2 linked regions of the Azospirillum brasilense genome follow. The protein of the gene in region 1 interacts with the protein of each later gene in a pairwise test. Links are inferred from orthologs where the notes say so. Each region holds a gene or a part of one and is shown in the gene's direction. Other genes may lie near its edges.

Evidence for each region. The genes of interacting proteins can lie anywhere in the genome.
Region 2: the proteins of gyrA (region 1) and gyrB interact in binary tests that used the Escherichia coli proteins (3 or more experiments, as listed by UniProt). The link is inferred for Azospirillum brasilense from one-to-one orthologs.

Annotation. Positions count from the first base shown.
Region 1 is NZ_CP032346.1:555,228-558,803, reverse strand. The notes cover bases 160-3,576. They hold gyrA (DNA gyrase subunit A), read left to right. Parts: upstream 160-553; coding sequence 554-3,376; downstream 3,377-3,576. Other genes in these bases: coaD (pantetheine-phosphate adenylyltransferase), read left to right, coding at 3,398-3,576; D3869_RS16605 (MATE family efflux transporter), read left to right, coding at 160-353. In the rest of the region: more of D3869_RS16605, read left to right, coding at 1-159. UniProt on the Escherichia coli protein: A type II topoisomerase that negatively supercoils closed circular double-stranded (ds) DNA in an ATP-dependent manner to maintain chromosomes in an underwound state.
Region 2 is NZ_CP032346.1:1,538,189-1,541,411, reverse strand. What follows is about bases 53-3,116. They hold gyrB (DNA topoisomerase (ATP-hydrolyzing) subunit B), read left to right. Parts: upstream 53-374; coding sequence 375-2,858; downstream 2,859-3,116. Other genes in these bases: recF (DNA replication/repair protein RecF), read left to right, coding at 53-285. In the rest of the region: more of recF, read left to right, coding at 1-52. UniProt on the Escherichia coli protein: DNA gyrase negatively supercoils closed circular double-stranded DNA in an ATP-dependent manner to maintain chromosomes in an underwound state.

The DNA of each region.
Region 1 (3,576 bases):
GCTGGATGCCGGAGCCGCTGGCGGCGATCTACAGCGCCGATCCCGAGCTGATCGCCGCGGTGGCGCCGCTGATCGCCTTCACCGCCTGGGTCCTGGTGGCGGACGGCGGGCAGGTGGTCATGGCGAACGCGCTGCGCGGGCGCGGCGACGCCTGGGTCCCCACCGCGCTGCACTTCATCTCCTACGCGGTGGTGATGATTCCGGTGTCGGCCTTGCTCGCCTTCGGGCTGGACCGCGGCGCGCGTGGTCTTTTTGAGGGAATTTTGATCGCCAGTGTGGTATCCGTGACCATCCTTTCGCTGCGCTTTGCGCTGTTGAGCCGCCCTCGTCCTGCAAAGGCCGGAGGCCATTGACCTGCAAAGGCCAGAAATCGTGGGACTGCCGGAGCGTTGTGTGCACATGCGAAAGCTGATAGGAATTCTTATATTACATGCAGCGGCCCGAAGGGCCGTGCGGACGATCACCGTTGAGCCTTAAGTGTTGAACCGAGAGCGTTGAACAGCAAGCGCTGAACACCGAGCATCGCCGCAGCCCGTAGAATGAGTTTGTCTCCTTGAGCACGACGCCCCTTCCTCCCGCCTCCGACATCGCGCCGGTCACCATCGAAGACGAGATGCGCCGGTCCTATCTCGATTACGCGATGAGCGTGATCGTGAGCCGCGCTCTGCCCGACGTCCGCGACGGGCTGAAGCCGGTGCACCGCCGCATCCTCTACGCGATGAAGGAAGGCGGGTACGATTCGACCAAGCCCTACAAGAAGTCGGCGCGCATCGTCGGCGACGTGATGGGTAAATACCACCCGCACGGCGACAGCGCGATCTACGACGCCATGGTCCGCATGGCGCAGGACTTCTCCATGCGCCTGCCGCTGATCGACGGGCAGGGCAACTTCGGCTCGATGGACGGCGACCCGCCCGCGGCCATGCGCTACACCGAGGCGCGGCTGGCCAAGGCGGCGGAGGCGCTGCTCGACGACATCGACAAGGACACCGTCGATTTCCAGGCCAACTACGACGATTCGGGCAAGGAGCCCACGGTCGTCCCGGCGCGCTTCCCCAACCTGCTGGTCAACGGCGCCGGCGGCATCGCCGTCGGCATGGCGACCAACATCCCCACCCACAATCTGGGTGAGGTGGTGGACGCCTGCTGCGCCTACATCGACAACAACGACGTCACGCTCGAAGAGCTGATCGAGATCGTGCCCGGCCCGGATTTCCCGACGGGCGGCATGATCCTCGGCCGGTCTGGCGTCCGCTCGGCCCTGATGACCGGGCGCGGCTCCGTCATCATCCGCGCCAAGACCGACATCGAGGAGGTTCGCAAGGACCGCCTCGCCATCGTGGCGACGGAGATCCCGTACCAGGTCAACAAGTCCAAGCTGATGGAGCGCATCGGCGAGGTCGTCAACGACAAGACGATCGAGGGCATCGCCGACCTGCGCGACGAATCGGACCGCGACGGCGTGCGCGTGGTGATCGAGCTGAAGCGCGACGCCGTGCCCGACGTGGTGCTGGCCCAGCTCTTCCGCCACACACAGCTCCAGACCTCCTTCGGCGTCAACATGCTGGCGCTGAACGGCGGCCGTCCGGAGTTGATGGACCTGAAGGCCATCATCGCGGCCTTCGTCCGGTTCCGCGAGCAGGTCATCACCCGGCGCACCGAGTTCCTGCTGGGCAAGGCGCGCGAGCGCGCCCACACCTTGGTCGGTCTGGCCGTCGCCGTCGCCAACCTCGACGCCATGATCGCGCTGATCCGCAGCGCCCCGGACCCCGTCTGGGCGCGCGAGCAGATGATGGAGCGCGAGTGGCCGGCGCTGGACGTCGCCCCGCTGATCGCGCTCATCGACGAGCCGGGCCGCGGCGTGTCGGAGAACGGCACCTACCGTCTGTCGGAGGAGCAGGCCCGCGCCATCCTCGACCTGCGTCTGCACCGCCTGACCGGGCTGGAGCGCGACCGCATCGGCGCCGAGCTGAAGGACGTCACCGACCAGATCGCCGATTACCTGGAGACTCTGGCCAACCGCGCGAAGCTGCTGGGCATCCTCCGCAACGAGCTGGTGGAGATGAAGGAGCGGTTCGGCACCCCGCGCCGCACCGAGATCCAGGAGCTGGAGTTCGAGGCCGACATCGAGGACCTGATCCAGCGCGAGGACATGGTCGTCACGGTCAGCCAGTCCGGCTACGTGAAGCGCGTGCCGCTGTCCACCTACCGCGCGCAGAAGCGCGGCGGCAAGGGGCGGTCGGGCATGTCGATGAAGGCGGAGGACGCGGTCAGCGACCTGTTCGTCGCCAACACCCACACGCCGCTTCTGCTCTTCTCGTCGCGCGGCATGGTCTACAAGCTGAAGGTCTACCGCCTGCCGCTGGGCAACCCGCAGGCGCGCGGCAAGGCCTTCGTGAACCTGCTGCCGCTGATCGACGGCGAGACCATCACCACCGTCCTGCCGCTGCCCGAGGACGAGGCCGTGTGGGCAAACCTGCACGTCGTCTTCGCCACCTCGAAGGGCAACGTGCGCCGCAACCGCATGTCGGACTTCGCCAACATCCGCTCCAACGGCCTGATCGCCATGAAGCTGGAGGAGGAGGGCGAGCGTCTGATCGCCGTCCGCACCTGCTCCGAAGCCGACGACGTTCTGCTGGCCACCGGCGGCGGCAAGTGCATCCGCTTCGAGGTCGCCGACGTGCGCGTCTTCGCCGGCCGCACCTCGACCGGCGTGCGCGGCATCCGTCTGGCCGATGGCGACGAGGTCATCTCCATGACCACGCTCCACCACGTCGAGTCGTCGCCCGAGGAGCGCGCCGCCTTCCTGAAGCGCAAGCGCGAGGAAGGCGTCGACATGGAGGGCGAGGCGGCGCCGGAGGCCGACGAGGTGTCGACCGAGGCCGTGACGCTCAGCACGGAGCGCTACGAGGAGCTGAAGGGCCTGGAGCAGTATGTGCTGACCGTGACCGAGCGCGGCTACGGCAAGCGGACCTCCTCCTACGAGTACCGGGTGACCGGCCGCGGCGGCCAGGGCATCTGGAACATGGAGATGGGCGAGCGCAACGGCTCCATCGTCGCGGCCTTCCCGGTGGAGGACTCGCATCAGGTGATGATGGTCACCAACGGCGGTCAGGTCATCCGCATGCCGATCCACGACGTACGGATCGCGGGCCGCAAGACGCTGGGCGTCACGCTGTTCCGCGTCGGTGCGGACGAGCGCGTGGTGTCCGTCGCGTCCATCGCGGAGGATGAGGACACCAACGGGAACGGGACCAACGGCAACGGCAGCGATCCGAATGGCGGCGATCCAAACGGCGGCGTGACGGCCTCCGTGGACGATGCGGCTGGGAACGAGGCCGCTCCTGGCGATACCCCCGGTGACACGATCGAATAAAAAGAGGCGGAAGGTACTCCCATGGCCAAGCGCCGCATCGGTGTCTATCCCGGCACCTTCGACCCGATCACCAACGGTCATATGGACATCATCCAGCGGGCGTCGCGCCTCGTCGATCATCTGATCGTCGGCGTCGCCCGCAACGCCGGCAAAGGTCCGCTCTTTTCGACGGACGAGCGGGTGGCGATGGTTCGGGAGGA
Region 2 (3,223 bases), 980 kb from region 1 along the record:
ATGCCGGCGGCGCTCTGCTCCACCGGGGAACAGAAGGCGCTGCTGATCGCCATCATGCTGGCCAACGCCCGCCTTCTGGCGGCGGAGCGCGGGGCCGCCCCGCTGCTGCTGCTGGACGAGGTGGCCGCCCATCTGGACCCGCAGCGGCGCGAGGCGCTGTTCGACGAGATCCTGGCGCTGGGCGCCCAGGCCTGGATGACCGGCACCGACGATTCGGTCTTCGGGCCGCTCGGCAGTGCCGCCAAACGCTTCCACATCGAGGATGCGACCGTGACCCCGGCCTAGCTCCTGAAAAAGGGCTCAAAAGCCCAGAAAATCACCCACCGAAGTACGGTATTCCGCCGAAACCCAACGCAGTCTGCTATAGTCGAACCATGGCACAGGAAGCACTGAAGAACGACCTCCCGCAGCAGGATTACGGCGCGGAATCGATCACCGTCTTGCGCGGGCTGGACGCCGTGCGCAAGCGTCCGGGCATGTACATCGGCGACACCGATGACGGCTCCGGACTGCACCACATGGTCTACGAGGTCGTGGACAACGCGATCGACGAGGCGCTGGCCGGCTACTGCGACGCGGTCGTGGTGCAGCTCAACGCCGACGGTTCGGTCACGGTGCGCGACAACGGCCGCGGCATCCCCACCGACATCCACTCCGAAGAGGGCGTGTCGGCGGCGGAGGTCGTGATGACCCAGCTCCACGCCGGCGGCAAGTTCAACCAGAACTCCTACAAGGTGTCGGGCGGTCTGCACGGCGTGGGCGTGTCGGTGGTGAACGCCCTGTCGGAGACGCTGGAGCTGCGCATCTGGCGCAACGGCCGCGAATGGTTCATGCGCTTCCGCCACGGCGTCGCCGACGAGCGGCTGGCCGACATCGGCGCGGCCCCGATGGTCGACGACGGCAACGGCGGGCAGAAGCCGCTCTCCGGCACCGAGGTCACCTTCCTGCCGTCCAAGGACACCTTCACCAACACCGAATTCGACTTCGCGACGCTGGAGCACCGGCTGCGCGAGCTGGCCTTCCTGAACTCCGGCGTGCGGCTGGTGCTGACCGACGCCCGCGGGGTGGAGCCGAAGGTCCAGGACCTGCACTATGAAGGCGGGCTGGAAGCCTTCGTGAACTGGCTCGACCGCTCCAAGGTGCCGCTGCACAAGCCGGCGATCTCGATCAAGGCGGAGCGCCCGACCGAGCATGGCGGCGTGGTTACCGTGGAATGCTCGCTCCAGTGGAACGACAGCTACCACGAGACAACCCTCTGCTTCACCAACAACATCCCGCAGAAGGACGGCGGCACCCACCTCGCCGGCTTCCGCGCGGCGCTGACGCGGGCGATCAACAACTACGCCAACGAGTCGGGCATCGCGAAGAAGGAGAAGGTCAACCTCTCCGGCGACGACGCGCGCGAGGGGCTGACCTGCGTCCTGTCGGTGAAGGTGCCCGACCCGAAATTCTCCAGCCAGACCAAGGACAAGCTGGTCTCCTCCGAAGTCCGCCCGGTGGTCGAGGCGGTGGTGGGCGAATGCCTCGCCCAGTATTTCGAGGAGCATCCGGCGGACGCCAAGCGCGTCGTCCAGAAGGTGGTCGAGGCCGCCGCCGCCCGTGAGGCCGCCCGCAAGGCGCGCGAGCTGACCCGGCGCAAGGGTGCGCTCGACATCGCCTCCCTGCCCGGCAAGCTGGCCGACTGCCAGGAGCGCGACCCGGCGCTCTCCGAACTCTTCATCGTGGAGGGCGATTCGGCGGGCGGCTCGGCCAAGCAGGGCCGGTCGCGCCAGTTCCAGGCCATCCTGCCGCTGCGCGGCAAGATCCTGAACGTGGAACGGGCGCGCTTCGACAAGATGCTGTCCTCGGCGGAGATCGGCACGCTGATCGCCGCGCTGGGCACCGGCATCGGGCGCGACGAGTTCAACCCGGACAAGACGCGCTACCACAAGATCATCATCATGACCGACGCGGACGTGGACGGCAGCCACATCCGCACGCTCCTGCTGACCTTCTTCTTCCGGCAGATGCCGGAGCTGATCGAGCGCGGCTACCTCTACATCGCCCAGCCGCCGCTCTACCGCATCAAGCGCGGCAACGCCAAGGAGCGGTACCTGAAGGACGACCGGGCGCTGGAGGAGTATCTGATCGAGGCGGCGCTGGGCGACCTGTCCGTGCGCCCCGCCGACGGCTCCCTGCTGACCGGCGAACCGTTGCGCGAGATGGTTGAGCAGGCCCGCGGCGCCCGCCTGCACATCGAGACGCTGGCCCGCAAGGCCGGCAACCTGTCGGTGGTCGAATCGGCGGCGGTGAGCGGCGCCCTGTCGGTCGCGCTGTCGCAGGACACCGCCCAGGCGCAGCAGGCGGCCGAGGCGGTGGCCGCCCGGCTGAACGCGCTGGACGTGGAAGGCGGCTGGCGCGGCGAAAGCCTGCTCCAGGGCGGCTACGCTCTGGTGCGGACGCGCCGCGGCGTCACCCACCGCCACCATCTGGACGCCGACCTGCTGAAGAGCGCCGAGGCCCGCAAGCTGGACGCCATCGCGGCGGACCTGAAGCGCGTCTACGCCGAGCCGGGCCGCGCCTTCGAAAAGCAGAAGGAGAGCCGCAGCCTGACCGGCCCCGTCGCCCTGTTCGATACGGTGATGGAGTTGGGCCGCCGCGGCGTGACGATCCAGCGCTACAAGGGCCTGGGCGAAATGAACCCCGACCAGCTCTGGGAAACCACGCTCGACCCGACCAAGCGCTCGCTGTTGCAGGTGAAGGTCAACCACGCCGATCAGGCGGAGGAAGTCTTCTCCACCCTGATGGGTGACATCGTCGAGCCACGCCGTGAGTTCATTCAGGAGAACGCCCTGAAGGTCGCCAACCTCGACGTGTAAACGGCTCTTCTGGTCGTTAACGCAAAGCCTGAGGAGCCGAACTCGATGATTGAGAAGTTTCACTCAATGATTGAGAAAGGCTGAGATCAAGCGAAGCTGGAGCTTGATCGAACAGACGCAGAAGGGGGCGGATCCAACCGGGTCCGCCCTTTTTCATGAAGCCCACGCCCCACGCATGGAACCGGGGCTGGCGCCCCGCCCCATCTGCGGCCGAGCCTAAGCATTGACAGATGGCGGCCACGGATACCTGGTGAGGGAGCGTGAACGCTCTGGTGTGGCCGTGTGGGCGTTGCAAGCGTCCACAACAGGCCTGGATGGGGGCGTTGTCGTCGTCCAGGAGCCGATGGGAAAGGAAGCGCTCACGC